Regions from separate parts of the Metabacillus dongyingensis genome, predicted to be linked through region 2. Evidence: a T-box and tRNA genes for the amino acid it is inferred to sense, from the RefSeq annotation. Region 2 holds a T-box; the other regions hold tRNA genes.

Region 1 (3,282 bases), 930 kb from region 2:
ATCAGTGTTGGCGATACAAAGGTGATTTGCAATGCAAGCATTGAGGATCGCGTGCCGCCATTTATGCGGGGAGAAGGTAAAGGATGGATCACAGCGGAATATTCAATGCTGCCGCGTGCTACCGAACAGCGGACGATCAGAGAATCGTCCAAAGGTAAAATTACTGGCCGGACAATGGAAATTCAGCGCTTGATCGGACGAGCTCTGCGTGCGGTTGTTGATCTTGAAAAGTTAGGGGAACGAACAATCTGGATTGATTGTGATGTGATCCAGGCAGATGGCGGGACCCGAACAGCTTCCATCACCGGAGCTTTTGTCGCTATGACATTAGCACTTGGAAAGCTGATGTCCCAAAAGAAATTAAGCACGCTGCCAATCACGGATTTCCTGGCTGCGACATCAGTCGGAATGGATTCAAAGCTTGGAGAGATCTTAGATTTAAACTATATTGAGGATTCATCAGCAGAAGTGGATATGAATGTCATCATGACGTCTTCAGGAAAATTCGTTGAGCTTCAGGGAACTGGAGAAGAAGCGACTTTTTCAAGAGAAGAACTGAATGAATTGCTTGATTTAGCTGAAAAAGGAATAAACTCGTTAATTTCTATTCAAATGGAGGCCCTTGGAGATTTAGCTCTAAAAATCATCGATCAAAAAGATGGAAAGGGATGAATCATTATGAAGGAAGTTATTATTGCAACGAAAAATGCAGGCAAATTAATTGAATTTCAATCAATCTTATCTCAGTATGATCTAAAGGCCATTTCATTACTGGACCTTGAAGATTCGCCAGAAGTTGAAGAAACTGGTTCAACGTTTGAAGAAAATGCCGTTTTAAAAGCGGAGGCTATTTCAAAACTTTACGGAAAAATGGCCATTGCGGATGATTCCGGACTATCAGTAGATTATCTTGGCGGTGAACCTGGGGTTTATTCAGCACGCTATGCAGGAGCTGAGAAAAGTGATGCAGCCAATATCGAAAAAGTGCTGCTGAAGCTGAAGGGTGTTTCAAAGGAAGAACGGAATGCAAGATTCCGGTGCGCTCTGGCACTCTCTGAACCTGGCCGTGAAACCGTCACAGTAGAAGGTTCAGTTGAGGGCTATATTACAGAGGAGCCTGTTGGCGGGAATGGATTCGGATACGATCCCATTTTCTTAGTGAAAGATAAAGCAAAAACGATGGCGCAATTAACAAAGGAAGAGAAAAATAAAATCAGCCATCGCGCAGTTGCGCTGCAAAAGCTTGCAAAATTGCTTAATGCCTGACGATGGGGAGTTTTAAACGTGAAAGTTTTAATAATCAGTGACAGCCATGGCTTAACGGATGAGCTTCAGGAGATCAGAAAACGCCATGAAGGGGAAACAGAAGCGATGTTTCATTGCGGGGATTCTGAACTTGAGGCAGATCATCCTGCCATGCAGGGGTATGCTTCTGTACGCGGAAACTGTGATTTAGAAGCAAGGTTTGCAAATGAAGTCATTGAAGATGTGGAAGGATATCGATTTTTTGTTGCTCATGGTCATATGCACAATGTAAAGTCGACACTTATGAATTTGAAGTACAGTGCTGCTGTGCATGGCGCGAAGATTGTCTGCTTTGGTCACTCGCATATGGCGGGAGCGGAATATGTCGATGATATCCTCTTTATTAACCCTGGCAGCATTAGACTTCCGCGGATGCGAACTGAAAAAACATATGTTATATTAGAAATACAAAATCATTCTGCACAAGTTACCTTTTTTGAGTTGGACGGATCTCCTGTACCCGGCCTCTCACAAAGGTTTGAGCTGGCTTTATCATGAAAGAGGGATATTTTTCCCTCTTTCATAAAATTTTAGAAAAAGTTATTGACTTTTTATCTAATGGATCATATAATAAAAAATGTCGCTGATACATAATCAACGATGTTAACAAAAAACATGTCCCAGTAGCTCAGTGGATAGAGCAACGGCCTTCTAAGCCGTTGGTCGGGAGTTCGAATCTCTCCTGGGACGCCATACTTTATACATACAACTTCTTTCGGGTTTATCGAAAGAAGTTTTTTGTTGATTTTAAAAACCTAATCGCTCAGGAAAAAGTTTGTAATATTCTGGCAGGCTGAAAATCGCTTTTTAAATCCTTTTTTTTCTAACAAATTTCATTCTGATATGATAAAAAATCCTATAAAAAATAAGTTCAAAAATTTTTTTCTCCCCTATTTACCCCTTATAAAATCAGCCAAAACCTTGTAAGACAATCTCACAGAAAAAAACTTTAAAAAAACTTCAAAAAATTGAATTTCCTTTTATGACAGGCATGTAAGCGTATACAAATTCACAAACAAATCTAAATTATCTAACAATTCGAAAAAAGACTGTTGACACCGCTATTTAATGGGCGTAATATAGGCTCAAATATAAGTTACATGAACATGTGAGGTTCTTAAAAGAGTCCATAACAATCGTTATACGGATTTTTTTTACACACTAGAATTCAACTGATTAACGCGTTTAGACTTTAAAAGAAAGGTGTGCTCTTTATGGGTGACCAATGGATTTTTCTGAATAATGAATTTGTAAAAAAAGAAGATGCGAAAATTTCGGTGTATGATCACGGATTCCTTTACGGAGATGGTATTTTCGAAGGAATCAGAGTATACAGCGGCAACATCTTCAGATTAAATGAGCACATGAAGAGATTGTATGAGTCAGCGAGATCCATATTACTCAACATGCCTTATACGCAAGAGGAAATGACGGATTTAACGGTAAAGACCGTTGAGAAAAACGGTTTAGATGACGCTTATATCAGACTTGTTGTCTCAAGAGGAGTCGGTGATCTTGGGCTTGATCCATATAAATGCAAGCAAGCAAATGTTGTCATTATTGTAGAACCCCTGTCAATCTTCCCTAAACATCTGTATGAAACAGGAATTGATATTGTGACAGTTCCTACAAGGCGGAATAGACCGGACGTCTTAAGTCCTAAAGTAAAATCATTGAACTATCTTAACAACGTGCTTGTAAAAATTGAAGCACATCTCGCAAATGTAAGCGAAGCGCTGATGCTGAATGATCAAGGCTACGTCGCAGAGGGATCTGCTGATAACGTCTTTATCTATAAAAACAAAAGACTTCTTACCCCGCCTGGTTACTTGGGAGCACTCGAAGGAGTCACCCGAAATGTCATCATCGAAATAGCTGAAGAACTTGGCTACGATGTGCGTGAAGAACCTTTCACAAGACATGATGTTTATACAGCGGATGAAGTTTTCCTGACTGGAACTGCCGCTGAAGTCATTG
Region 2 (3,282 bases):
TTTACGCTGGCCAGACCCTTAAAGTGAAAGGCTCAAGCGCTGCACCGCCTAGTAAGGTGGAAGATACAAAGCCATCTGCAAACAGTAAAATTGACACGATGATTGCTGAAGCCAAGAAACATATTGGAGTGCCTTACAGATGGGCTGGAAATACTCCTTCTGGATTTGACTGCAGCGGATTCATGTATTATGTACTGAACAAAGTGACGTCTGTTTCCCGTCTCAGCACTGCTGGATATTGGGACATCATGACGCCGGTCAGCTCTCCGCAAAAAGGTGACTTCGTTTATTTCACTACATACAAGGCAGGCCCGTCTCATATGGGAATTTATCTTGGTAATGGAGAATTTATTCATGCAAGTTCATCAGGTGTGACCATCTCTAAATTGGATAATTCCTACTGGAAAGCAAGATACCTTGGAGCAAAACGATATTTAAAGTAAGAAGCCATCAGGGCTTCTTTTTTTTGGCGAGGAACAAACTGCCTTCCAAAAGGATGAATGAACAAATCCATTCATATGATGGAAATAAAAAAAAACAGGAGGCGAAGTGGATGACGGCATTGCCTGCAGGTGTCATGACTCATAAGATAGCAGGGAAAAAGCTTACGATATTATATCCATCAATAACAGGTCCGCATGTATTGAGTCTGCAAAAAATCAATACGGACATCCTAAATAACGTTCAGAATCAGATTCGTTTTGGAGGGTATGACGGGGGAGTGCAAACCGACATGCAGGGCACCTATGAACTTAAGACGAATGAGCGGGACTTGTTAAGCTTAACGCTGCTGAATTATGTGTACAGCGGAGGCGCTCATGGCATGTCTTTTCTAAAAGGGCTGACATACGATACCCAGACAGGCAGGAAGTATAAGCTTCAGGATCTTTTTAAAATAGACAGCAACTATAAAGAACGATTATCTTCCATTATTAGTGAGCAGCTTAAAGAACGAGAGATTACATTACTCGATCCTCCCTTTAAATCAATTCGCCCGGATCAGGATTTTTATTTAGCTGATAAATCGCTTGTTATCTATTTTCAGCTCTATGAAATTGCAGCTTATGCTTATGGGTTTCTGTACTTTCCCATCTCCATTTATGACCTGCAGGATATCATCGATCCAGATGGTCCTCTTCCCAGATTATATGGATAGATAAAAATATCTTGCATTCCTCAAAGATTCGCATATAATAACCCTTAATAGAAAAAAATCCCATGAGGAAGAGAGTAATCATATCCAGTTCTTGAATCAGCGATTTAGGGAAGGTGAAAGCCTAAAATGAACGGAATGATGAAACGCACTTCCTAGGAGCCTGCCTGAACTTGGATAGTAGGGCATGCCGGTCGGCTGGCCGTTAAAACGCTTCGAGTGGTTCAGAAATGAACAATCAGAGTGGTACCGCGGGAAAATGCCCGTCTCTTTTATAGAAAAGAGACGGGCATTTTTATTTTATTTATAGGAGGACGAATTATGAAAAAGAGACTTGGGGCGATTATTTATAGAACTTTAAAAAACGATCTTACCTTTGATGAGATAATGGATGTCATTGAGATTCCAAAAGCAAAACAATTTGGAGATTACAGCTTTCCTTGTTTCGTTCTTGCTGCCGTCTATAAAAAAAATCCTCATCAAATTGCATTGGAGCTTGAAGGGAAGTTTCATGATGAGTTTATTACACAGGCAGCTGCTGCTGGACCCTACATTAACTTCCGCCTTAACCGGGAGATTGTAAGCAGGGAATGTCTGCAGACAATAGGACCATTTCAGAGCGCAGAAAAAACAAAAGTAATGACCATTGACTTTTCATCTCCTAATATTGCGAAGCCTTTCTCGATGGGACACCTTCGCTCAACGGTCATCGGCCAGGCAATTGCCAATCTTGGAGAGAGATGCGGCTATAACGTAATCAGAATCAATCATATTGGAGACTGGGGCACACAATTCGGCAAGCTGATTGCAGCTTATAAAAGATGGGGAAATGAAGAATCCGTCAAAGAGAATCCGATACAGGAGCTTTTTAGACTTTATGTAAAGTTTCATGAAGAAGCTGCCGTTTTTTCTGACTTAATTGAAGAGGGAAGAAGCTGGTTTAAACGTCTGGAGGATGGAGACACAGACGCATTAAAACTGTGGAAATGGTTCAGAGAAGTATCACTGGAGGACTTTCAGAGGGTTTATAAACTATTGGGCGTTCAATTTGATGCGTATAATGGCGAAGCATTCTACAATGATCAGTTATCGCATATCTCTGATTTGCTTGAGGAAAGAGGGCTGCTTAAACATTCTGAAGGTGCAATGGTAGTTCCTTTGGATAATGTGAATCTGCCGCCATGCCTGATCCGAAAAAGTGATGGAGCGACCCTTTATGCAACAAGAGATTTGGCTGCCGCCTTCTACAGAAAGGAAACATACAAGTTTAATAAGTCACTATATGTAGTGGGGATGGAACAATCGATGCATTTTAAACAGGTTTTTGCTGTTGTAGAGAAAATGGGCTTCAGCTGGCATAAAGATATTCATCATATTCCATTTGGATTCATTTTGAAGGATGGAAAGAAAATGTCTACAAGGAAAGGCAAAATCGTTCTTTTAGAAAAAGTAATAAAAGAAACGATATCTGCTGCAAAAGCAAATATTGAAATGAAAAATCCTGAGCTTGAAAACAAAGATGAAGTTGCAAGTGCGGTAGGAGTTGGAGCGATTATTTTTCATGATCTCAAAAATGACCGTACGACTAATATTGAATTTTCATTGGATGAAATGCTTAAGTTTGAAGGGGAGACAGGTCCATATGTGCAGTATACACATGCAAGAGCCTGCTCTTTATTAAGAAAAGGCAGCGGGATCAAGTCAGAGAAAACAAGAGCATTAACAGATGAGCATAGCTGGGAAGTGCAAAAATTGCTTGTTCAGTACGGGCAAGTCATTCAATCTTCATTTGAGAAGTATGACCCATCCATTCTTGCAAAATATTTACTGCATGTATCCAGGGTGTTTAATTCTTATTATGCTAAAGTGAAAATCCTGGAAGGAAATCAATCCCTCACGTCCAGACTTCTGCTTGTTCAATCAGTAAGAGATGTTCTGAAAGACGGGCTGAGCATCCTTGGAATCAAGGCTCCTGAAAAAATGTAGCGTTTGTATCCTCCGTTTTAAAATTCTCCTATTATGGCTATCATGCTAAAGAATTTTAAGATGGAGGGATTGGTAATGATCAGAAAAATGATTTTCACAGCATTAATCGCAGCTTCTTTAGGCATGAGCGCCTGTCAGGCTTC
Region 3 (3,282 bases), 1.7 Mb from region 2:
GAGAGATATCAATGAGTGAATTATTTTCAGTGCCCTACTTTGAGCAAAATTTTAAAGAGCACATTAAACAGAATGAAGGTCAAGTTCCGAAGCTTGATGCCATGAACCGTTATTATCGATCTGTCGTATCAGCGCTGGTTCAGGATCAGCTTACAAAAAACTCAGTGGTCTTAAAACGGATTCAGAATTTGGACGAGGCGTACACTACGATTAAATCCGATAAATAATTGAAAAATTTACCTGTTCACAAAAAGCGCGACATGCTTTAAAATAAGAATTGTTGAGTCGTCAAGCACGGCAATATACACTTCTTGTCCAGTGCGGCTTACTGGACTCTTACATATTATTTCTGTTTCCATTCAATCATGCCCCGCCTAGGTTATCTTGGCGGGGCTTTTTTTATCGGATTGGCATTAAAGGTCCCAGTGTCAATATCTGTCTAAATCGTCTAAAAACACTTTTCTTACAGAAATAACCTTCGCCATGTCAGCGGTCCTACAATACCATCAACTTTAAGATTTTGCCTGCGCTGAAAATCCCTTACTGCACGCTCAGTGATTGGTCCATAAATATTGTCTGCCTTTACTCCAAGCTTTCGCTGTATTTCTCCGATATTTGCGCTCTTCATATATGGAGACTTCAATCTGTAAAGAGTACCCGGATACGGTTTTCCACGTCTTGGTTTTGCCCGATTCAGCTTGCTGAAGGTCTCCGGCCCTACGATTCCATCAGCCGTTATTCTCTGATCTCTTTGAAACTCTTTAACCGCAGCTGCTGTCTCCGCACCAAACGTGCCGTCTGCACCGAATCTCGGGAGCGCATATCCCAGTGAGATCAGTTTTTTCTGTAAAAAAGTTACCTCCGGGCCCCGGTTTCCCCTTCGTATAATGGTGACATCTACCACAGTGCCTGTTTCCTGCTTTGGCGGTTCAACTTTAATAGGCGTTCCGCTGCTCCCCCATGCATCATAATAAACACGCACATCACTCATGAATTTTTCCCAAGTCACACCATGTCCACTGAACCAGCTGTCCGGATCCAATCTTCGGCGTGGATCAAGTGTGCTGTGTGCGACTATTTTAGTTGAAGGGTTTAAATTGAACCTGCGGCAAAGGTACGCGTGGTACCATACATACCGGTCATAAGCTTTAATGAATTCTCCAGTGCGGCAGAGCTCAACAGCAATAGCTGCTTCATTTGCATCATAACCGAAGAGCTGATTATCTTCAGGGTTCCGGTAAAGATTATGCCAAGCTTTTTCATTTAATGGGATGATCTCAAGAATTTTATCATCATCTATAAACGCATGAGCAGAAGCACTCGGCTGAGAGTTGTTAAAATAATTAAAGTGATCGTCTGCATCAGCTGAGTTATTTGCCGTTTCGTGAGAGACTATAAATAGAGGTCCAGTCAGCTTTTCCCCTGAACGTGCATTTCCAAGACGGATATAGCGCTGTTCAATTTGATATTTTTGAGAAACACTCAATCTTTATCACTCCTTTTTATAGTAAATGATAGAGAGACGCCTTTTGGAAAGGCGCCTCTCTTGGCTCATTAGTCTATTTTTAAGGAATCTATGAAAGAATCTAGCAATTCAAATAGCAGATGCGTGTGTTCAGCTCCGTTCTGAAAAAGGAGTCTTTGTGCCCGAGCTTGTACTCCGTATAGGCGTCCTGCTATTCTTTGACGGCCGCATAGTAGTTTTATTAGCGTAAATCCAACAAAAAAAGAAAGAGCTGGTTTAATTAAAAAACCAGCTCTTTCTATAAGTGACGCGCTCGAAGGGATTCGAACCCCCGACAGACGTGGTACCGGAAACCACCGCTCTATCCAACTGAGCTACGAGCGCATATAAAAGTTAATTAGTCAGTAGCGTTATTATACGATAAAAACAACCTATGTATCAAGCGGTATTTTTATACTGCAGGCTGAAATGACTAAACTCCTGAAGATAACGGAGGTTTTCAGGATATAAATCTCTGATAATCGAGGAATTATTAGTGATAAAGAACAAAGGAGTACATGGACGATGAAAGGTTACATCATATTCAAATGGTTCCTCTTTCGCCTGTGATTTAGATCAGGGTAACTTTCATTTCTAAGGCAACAATGTGGATCTATACTGCATATAGTACGTTTCTGGATACATCCGAAGAGATTTCAGCGAAAAGTGCTGCACGACTGATCATAAGACGGCAGGGTACCAGACTGGTGAAATAGTGAATGCCTTTTGTCAGCACCGAAAGAAAATATAAAGGATATTTTAAAGAGCCTGCCGAATACATACGTTACAGCCTCCTAAGGAAACACCACTATAGAAGTTCATTATACGCAGAAAAAATGAGGCATGAAACAGCTTTACTCAACTGTTTGAAAGAAAGAATAATTGGGTAACATGTTTACAGTCAGCAACTGCTACATATGTATAAGGTGCAAGAAAAAGCTTTAAAGAACAGCGTTTCGTTTGACCTTTATTGACCATAGTTGTATGATGAGAGTACATAAAATTTACCTTTATTTAAAAGGAGGAAAATACGATGAATTTAATACCTACAGTTATTGAACAAACGAACCGCGGTGAACGTGCATACGATATTTACTCACGTCTTTTAAAAGACCGCATTATTATGCTTGGAAGCGGAATTGACGATAACGTGGCAAACTCAATTGTATCACAGCTTTTGTTCTTAGAAGCTGAAGATCCAGAGAAAGACATCTCAATCTACATTAACAGCCCTGGCGGTTCTATTACAGCCGGTATGGCGATTTACGATACAATGCAGTTTATTAAACCACAAGTATCAACAATCTGCATCGGTATGGCTGCTTCAATGGGAGCATTCCTCCTTGCAGCCGGCGCAAAAGGCAAACGCTATGCCCTTCCAAACAGTGAAGTTATGATTCATCAGCCTCTTGGCGGAGCTCAAGGACAGGCAACTGAAATTGAGATCGCTGCAAAACGCATCTTGTTCTTGCGTGATAAGCTGAATCAAATTCTTGCTGACCGCACTGGCCAGCCAATGGAAGTGATCGCTCGCGATACAGACCGTGACAACTTCATGACGGCAGAACGCGCACTTGAGTACGGCTTGATTGATAAAGTGATGACTCGCAATACAATGCCTGATAATAAATAAGAAGATACAGCAGAACGGCCTAAGGCCGTTCTGTTTTTTTGTTTTGAGGCATGAGCGTATGATTCCCCTAAACAGGCATGATCCTGGTTTTGGATACTCAATGAGTGCGTATGATTCCTCTATACAGGCACAATCCTGGTTTTGG

What was found. The T-box of region 2 lies ahead of argS (arginine--tRNA ligase). A T-box ahead of a tRNA ligase gene usually reads a tRNA of that ligase, here a tRNA-Arg.
Region 1: it encodes a tRNA-Arg, which carries the amino acid that the T-box ahead of argS (arginine--tRNA ligase) is inferred to sense. The anticodon was not compared.
Region 3: it encodes a tRNA-Arg, which carries the amino acid that the T-box ahead of argS (arginine--tRNA ligase) is inferred to sense. The anticodon was not compared.

The regions. Positions count from the first base shown of each region.
Region 1 covers NZ_CP082944.1:3,760,657-3,763,938, reverse strand. The annotation lists gene rph (ribonuclease PH) at 1-672, shown strand, start outside; gene K8L98_RS18710 (XTP/dITP diphosphatase) at 679-1,266, shown strand; gene K8L98_RS18705 (metallophosphoesterase family protein) at 1,285-1,803, shown strand; tRNA gene K8L98_RS18700 (tRNA-Arg) at 1,923-1,998, shown strand; gene ilvE (branched-chain-amino-acid transaminase) at 2,520-3,282, shown strand, end outside.
Region 2 covers NZ_CP082944.1:2,825,797-2,829,078, reverse strand. The annotation lists gene K8L98_RS14005 (C40 family peptidase) at 1-443, shown strand, start outside; gene K8L98_RS14000 (DUF3298 and DUF4163 domain-containing protein) at 554-1,156, shown strand; T-box leader at 1,210-1,427, shown strand; gene argS (arginine--tRNA ligase) at 1,475-3,139, shown strand; gene K8L98_RS13990 (superoxide dismutase family protein) at 3,215-3,282, shown strand, end outside.
Region 3 covers NZ_CP082944.1:4,575,387-4,578,668, forward strand. The annotation lists gene yvfG (protein YvfG) at 12-227, shown strand; gene K8L98_RS22690 (peptidoglycan-binding domain-containing protein) at 464-991, opposite strand; partial or broken gene K8L98_RS22695 (peptidoglycan recognition protein family protein) at 971-1,486, opposite strand; tRNA gene K8L98_RS22700 (tRNA-Arg) at 1,774-1,849, opposite strand; gene clpP (ATP-dependent Clp endopeptidase proteolytic subunit ClpP) at 2,538-3,137, shown strand.